2 regions of the Streptomyces sp. NPDC041129 genome follow, and region 2 is predicted to be linked to the other one. Evidence: predicted binding sites of a transcription regulator. Region 2 holds the regulator's gene; the other holds the start of a gene.
What was found. The regulator HspR, encoded in region 2, represses chaperone genes until heat shock. The targets are predictions, from matches to a motif close to TTGAGNNNNNNNNNCTCAA.
Positions count from the first base shown of each region.

Region 1: lon (endopeptidase La) is a predicted target of HspR. The motif match lies at 1,825-1,843, and genes of this name have one in related genera.

Region 1 covers NZ_JBVIYV010000002.1:831,805-835,212, forward strand. The annotation lists gene ACZ6B1_RS12005 (HAMP domain-containing sensor histidine kinase) at 1-203, opposite strand, end outside; gene ACZ6B1_RS12010 (response regulator transcription factor) at 200-940, opposite strand; gene ACZ6B1_RS12015 (spermidine synthase family protein) at 1,050-1,727, opposite strand; gene lon (endopeptidase La) at 1,866-3,408, shown strand, end outside.
Region 2 covers NZ_JBVIYV010000005.1:256,158-259,565, reverse strand. The annotation lists gene ACZ6B1_RS19125 (helix-turn-helix transcriptional regulator) at 1-161, opposite strand, end outside; gene ACZ6B1_RS19120 (sugar ABC transporter substrate-binding protein) at 330-1,436, opposite strand; gene ACZ6B1_RS19115 (heat shock protein transcriptional repressor HspR) at 1,743-2,201, opposite strand; gene dnaJ (molecular chaperone DnaJ) at 2,209-3,378, opposite strand.

The DNA of each region.
Region 1 (3,408 bases), on a different contig from region 2:
GTGGCGATCATCGAGAAGACCGTGATGAAGCGCAGCTCCGTCTTGGTGTGCACCGCGATCATCGACAGACCGGTGGTGATCAGCACCGAGATGACGACCAGCGCGCCCAGCTTGGTCTTGATCGAGAACGGGCGTACGCCGCCCCAGGGTTCCTCCGTGGGGTTCCCGGGGCTCCTCCGTGCGGCCTCCCGCCGTTCGCTCATGGCGTCGGCGTCTCCAGCGCGTATCCGACGCCGTGCACCGTGCGGATCCGCTCGGCGCCGATCTTCCGGCGCAGCGCCTTGATGTGGCTGTCCACGGTCCGGGTGCCGGAGGCGTCCGCCCAGTCCCACACCTCGGCCAGCAGCTGCTCCCGGGAGAGCACCGCGCGCGGGGTGTTCGCCAGGCACACCAGCAGGTCGAACTCGGTGGGCGTGAGGTGGACGTCCTCGGACCGCACCCGTACCCGGCGCTGCGCGTGGTCGATCTCCAGCTCGCCGAGCCGCAGGATGCCCGAGCGGGGCGTGGAGGCGGCGACGGCCGCCCGCTCCACCCGCCGCAGCAGGACGTGCACCCGCGCGGCCAGCTCCCGCATCGAGAACGGCTTGGTCATGTAGTCGTCGGCGCCGACCCCGAGCCCGACCAGCATGTCGGTCTCGTCGTCGCGCGCGGTGAGCATCAGCACCGGCACCGGGCGCTGGGCCTGCACGCGGCGGCAGACCTCCAGGCCGTCGAAGCCGGGCAGCATGATGTCGAGGATCAGCAGGTCGGGCTGCCAGGCCTCGGCGGTGTCCACCGCGGCCGGTCCGTCGGCCGCGGTCTGCACGAGGAATCCCTCGGCGCGAAGCCGGGCCGCGATGGCGTCGACGATCGTGGGATCGTCCTCGACCACCAGGACCCGGCGCTGCGCGCCGGGGGTGGTCGTGGTCGCGCCGGTCTGGGAGGTGTGTGTCTGCTCCATCGCCCGCCCCTGTTGCTTTCCGGAATCAGTGGGGTGATCCCATGACTGCGATTGACGCTTGAATGATCCGCGCCAGGGCAGCACATTACGGGGACAGACCGCGCCGTCGCTATCCAGGGCGGACGGCGAGGTGCACGGCGTCCGGAACGCCCCGGGCAACGGGGACCTCTTCGGTACGCACCTGACGGAATCCGGCATTCCGCAAGGTTCCTTCAAATTCCGGAGAGGGCTCGGCCGACCATACTGCAAACACCCCGCCGGGCTTCAACACCCTTGCGCACGCGGTGAGTCCGGCCGGGGAGTAGAGGCCGTCGTTGTCCTCGGTGACGGTCCAGCCCGGCCCGTTGTCGATGTCGAGGCAGAGGGCGTCGAACGTGTCCGATGTCTCGTCGAGGTAAGTGAGGAGATCCGCCTCGACGATCCGGGTGCGCGGATCGGCGAGCGCCTCGGCGGACAGCTCCGCCAGAGGGCCCTCGCGGTGCCAGTCGATGACGGCCGGCTCCCGTTCGGCGACCGTGATCCGCCCCCACCGTCCGTCGGCCGCGGCGTGCGCGAGCGAGAACCCCACGCCCAGCCCGCCGATCAGCACCTCGGGCGCCGGGCGCCCGTCCAGCGCGTCGTACGCGGCGTCCACCAGCAGCCGCTCCGAGCGGCCGTCGGAGGTGTCCATCAGGAAGCAGCCGTTGGCGATGATCTGGAGCAGCGTGCCGTGCCTGCGCAGCACCACCTCGCCGTAAGGGCCTTCGCGACGGTCCAGGACCACGGGGGATTCGTGCACGGCAGTCATGCGCCCATCCTGCTCCGGTCCGGCGTCGGGGGCACCGCAATTCTGGTGATCGCTCACAGCGAACGGTGAGCCGGGAACAACGGAGAGGCGTCGGACATTGAGTCGGCATAGCTCAAGTTGACTGCCTAAGGGGAGATCATGGCTGCTGAGTCCACGGCGTTCACGCTCATACTGCCGGTGCTGCCGCTCGACGACGAGGTCGTGCTGCCCGGCATGGTGGTTCCGCTGGACCTGAGCGACGCCGAAGTGCGGGCCGCGGTCGAGGCGGCGCAGGCCGCCGCCCGCTCGGAGCCCGGCAAGCCCAGGGTCCTGCTGGTGCCGCGCGTCGACGGCACCTACGCGAAGACCGGTGTGCTCGGTACCGTCGAGCAGGTCGGCCGGCTGGCCGACGGCGACCCGGGCGCGCTGATCCGGGGCCGTGGCAGGGTGCGCATCGGCGCCGGTACGACGGGCCCGGGCGCGGCCCTGTGGGTGGAGGGCGCGCGGATCGACGAGACCGTGCCGGAACCCCTGCCCGGCCAGGTCGCCGACCTGGTCAAGGAGTACAAGGCCCTGGCCACCGCGTGGCTGCGCAAGCGGGGCGCCTGGCAGGTCGTGGACCGGGTCCAGGCCATCGAGGACGTCTCCGCGCTCGCCGACAACTCCGGGTACTCGCCCTTCCTGACCATCGAGCAGAAGGTCGAGCTGCTGGAGACCGCCGACCCGGTGGCCCGGCTGAAGCTCGCCACCCAGCAACTGCGCGACCACCTCGCCGAGCAGGACGTCGCCGAGACCATCGCCAAGGACGTCCAGGAGGGCGTCGACAAGCAGCAGCGCGAGTTCCTGCTCCGCCGCCAGCTCGAGGCCGTCCGCAAGGAGCTGCGCGAGCTGAACGGCGAGAGCGACGGCGAGGAGCCGGACGACTACCGCGCCCGCGTCGAGGCCGCCGACCTGCCGGAGAAGGTCCGCGAGGCCGCCCTGAAGGAGGTCGACAAGCTGGAGCGGTCCAGCGACCAGTCGCCCGAGGGCTCGTGGATCAGGACCTGGCTGGACACGGTGCTGGAGATGCCGTGGAACGAGCGCACCGAGGACGCCTACGACATCCAGGGCGCCAAGGCGGTGCTCGACGCCGAGCACGCGGGGCTGGAGGACGTCAAGGAACGCATCACCGAGTACCTGGCCGTGCGCAAGCGGCGCGGGGAGCGCGGCCTGGGCGTGATCGGCGGGCGGCGCGGGGGCGCGGTGCTGGCGCTCGTGGGCCCGCCCGGCGTCGGCAAGACCAGCCTCGGCGAGTCCGTCGCGCACGCCATGGGACGGAAGTTCGTCCGGGTCGCCCTCGGTGGCGTACGCGACGAGGCCGAGGTCCGCGGTCACCGGCGCACGTACGTCGGCGCGCTGCCCGGCCGGATCGTCCGCGCAGTCAAGGAGGCCGGGTCCATGAACCCGGTGGTGCTGCTCGACGAGATCGACAAGGTGGGCTCCGACTTCCGGGGCGACCCGGCGGCGGCCCTGCTCGAGGTCCTCGACCCCGCGCAGAACCACACCTTCCGGGACCACTACCTGGAGGTCGAACTCGACCTGTCCGACGTGGTCTTCCTCGCCACGGCGAACGTCCTGGAGGCCATCCCGGAGGCGCTCGCGGACCGTATGGAGATCGTCCGGCTGGACGGCTACACCGAGGACGAGAAGGTCGTCATCGCCC
Region 2 (3,408 bases):
GGATCGGGGTGCAGCAGGGCCAGTTCCAGCAGGCAGGGCACCGGCACGGCGTCCGTGCGCGGCACCCGCCCCCGGCGTACGGCCCGGGAATACACGCGATCCCCGGCCTCGCACAGCCGGTCGGCACCGTGAGGATGCTCCTCCGTCCCGTGCCCGGCCATCGCCCATTCCACCCCCGGTTGCTGCCACTTCCGCAGCGCAACTATGCGCGGCCGGGACCGGGTCCGCAACACGGCTCCGGCCGCCCCGGGCGGGGAAAACGGCTGGTATGCGCCATTGCGTACGGGCTTCCGCCCGCCGCGACCGCAACAAGCTGGGGGGGACGCGGGCTACTTCAGGCCGATCGACGCGCAGGCCGCCTTGTACTTGGCCGTGCAGATGTCGCCGACCGAGTAGATCCCGTCGGCGATGACGGTGTCCTTGATCTTGGCCCGGGTCAGCGCGCTCACCTGGACGAGGCGGGACGGGATGTCCTTGTCGGTGGGGCTGTCCACCCGGTCCTGGGTCAGGGCGTCGAACTGGATGTCCTTGCCCTGGACCTTGGTGACGGCCATCTGGGCCGCGGCCTCGGCCTCGTCCGGGTAGGACTTGTAGACGCTCATGTACTGCTCGCCCGCGACGATCCGCTGCACCCCGTCCAGTTCGGCGTCCTGGCCGGTGATCGGGGGCAGGGTGGTGACACCGGCCGCCTTCAGGGCCTTGATGACACCGCCGGCCATGCCGTCGTTGGCGGAGTAGACCGCGGCGATGTTGTTCTTGCCGATCTCGGCGATCGCCTTGGCCATGTTGGCCTCGGCGTTCTCCGGCTTCCAGTCGGTGGTGTCGAAGGACTTCGCGATGTCGACCTTGCCGTTCAGCTCGGACATCGCGCCCTGCTTGAACTGCTTGGCGTTGGGGTCGGTGGGCGAGCCGTTCATCATGACGACCTTGTCGGAGGTGTCCACCCCCGAGCCCAGGGCCTCGAGCAGCGTGCGGCCCTGCACCTCGCCGACCAGCTCGTTGTCGAAGGAGATGTAGGCGTCGATCGGGCCCTCGGCGAGACGGTCGTAGGCGATGACGGGGATGCCCGCCTCCTTGGCCTTCTTCACCTCGCCGACGATGCCGTGCGAGTCGACCGCGTCGAGCAGGATGACGTCGACCCCGTCGTCGATCATCGTCTGCATCTGGCCGGCCTGCCGGGCGGCGTCCGCGTCCGCGTTGGCGTACCGGACCGTGCCCTTCTTGTGGGTCAGTTCGGCCACCTTGCTCTTGATGATCGGGTAGTCGAACTTGTCGTAGCGGCTGTTCGCCTTCTCCGGGAGCAGCAGCCCGACGGTGACGTCGTCACCCTTCGTCGGGCTCGCGCTCGCACCGTCCCCCGTCGCGTCCAGCACGCCGCACCCGGCGAGCGAAAGGATCATCGTGGACGCGGCCACGGATATGGCGATACGACGCATTCGAGGGCTCACTTCAGGTGCGATCCGGACGTGGGTGCTGCTTTACGACCCAGGTGTCTGAAAAGACAACGCGGAGCGGCCACCCGGCGTCAAGCGGAACCACTTAACGAGTGCGCAACAGCACGCTCCGCTGTACCTGTGAAGGCGGAGCGGAATCCCCTCCAAACGCTCTTTACGGACCCTCCACGTAAAGGAAGTTCACAGGAGGGCAAAGATCCGGGCAACCTTCGGCGGCCGCCGCGCACGCGGAAGGGGCCGGAGACGTCACCCGTCTCCGGCCCCTTCGCTGCTGCTTCTCGCGGGCGGTCAGTCCGCCTGCTGCTGCCGCTTCGGCCGCCAGACCACCAGCGCGCTGGTCTGCTGCACCTCCTGATACGGCACCAGGTCGCGCCGGTAGGAGGCGTGGACGGCGGCCTCGCGCTGCCGCATCGCGGCCGCCGCGCCGTCCAGGGCCCCCTGCAGCTCCGCGACGCGGGACTGGAGCGCGGCGACCTGGTTCTCCAGTTCGATGATGCGCTTGATACCGGCCAGGTTGATGCCCTCGTCCTGGGACAACGCCTGCACCTGGCGGAGCAGTTCGATGTCACGGGCCGAGTAGCGGCGGCCCCGCCCGGCCGTGCGGTCCGGGGAGACCAGACCGAGACGGTCGTACTGGCGCAGCGTCTGCGGATGGAGTCCGGAGAGCTGGGCCGCCACCGAGATGACGTAGACCGGGGTCTCCTCGGTCAGTTCATACGGGTTACGCCGACGGCCGGGTGTGTCCATGGGGCCCTCAATCTCCCTTCGCGGCCTCGAACAGCTCCGCCCGCGGGTCCTCGCCCGCGGTCGCCTCGCGATACGCCTCGAGTGCGTCACGAGCCTTCCCCGACAGGTCCTTCGGGACACTCACCTCGACGGTGACCAGAAGGTCGCCGCGGGTGCCGTCCTTGCGGACCGCGCCCTTGCCCCGGGCGCGCATGGTGCGGCCGTTCGGGGTGCCGGGCGGCAGTTTCAGGGTGACCGCCGGGCCGCCGAGGGTCGGGACCCGCACCTCGCCGCCCAGGGCCGCCTCGGGATACGTCACCGGCACGGTGACGGTGAGGTTGTCGTCCTTGCGCCCGAACACCGGGTGCTCGCCGACGTGCACGACCACGTAGAGGTCGCCGGCCGGTCCGCCCCGCTCGCCGGGCGCCCCCTTGCCGCGCAGCCGGATCCGCTGCCCGTCCGTCACTCCGGCCGGGATGCGGACCTGCATGGTGCGCGAGGACTTGGCGCGGCCGCTGCCCTTGCACTCCAGGCAGGGATGCTCGGCGATCAGGCCGCGGCCCTTGCAGTCGGGGCAGGGGTCGGTGAGCGAGAACCCGCCGCCCGAGCCCCGGGCGACCTGCCCGGTGCCGACGCAGGTCGGGCACACACGCGGTGTGCCGTTCTTGTCACCGGTGCCCGAACAGGCCTTGCAGGGCGCCTGGGAGGACATCCGCAGCGGCACCGTGGCGCCCTCGATGGCCTCCGTGAAGCTCAGCGTGACCTCGGTGTCGATGTCCTGTCCGCGCCGCGGCTGGGTACGGGTCGTGCCCGTGCCGCCGCGGTTGAACAGGCCGCCGAAGACGTCGCCGAGCCCGCCGCCGAAGCCGCCCGAGCTCTGCGCGTTGCCCCCGAAGAGGTCGCCGAGGTCGAAGTTGAAGTTGCCGCCGCCGGCGCCCGGCCCGGGGCGGAAGCCGCCGTTGCCGAACAGGGCGCGCGCCTCGTCGTACTCCTTGCGCTTCTTCGGGTCGCCGAGGACGTCGTTCGCCTCGGAGATCTCCTTGAAGCGCTCCTCGGCCCTGGCGTTGCCCTTGTTGGCGTCCGGGTGGAACTCGCGGGCGAGCTTCCGGTACGCCTTCTTGATCTCGGCGTCGGTGGCGTCCTTGGGGACGCCGAGGACCTTGTAGTAGTCCTTCTCGATGAAGTCCTTGGTACTCATCCCCGACGTCCCTCCTTCCTGTCCCGGGTG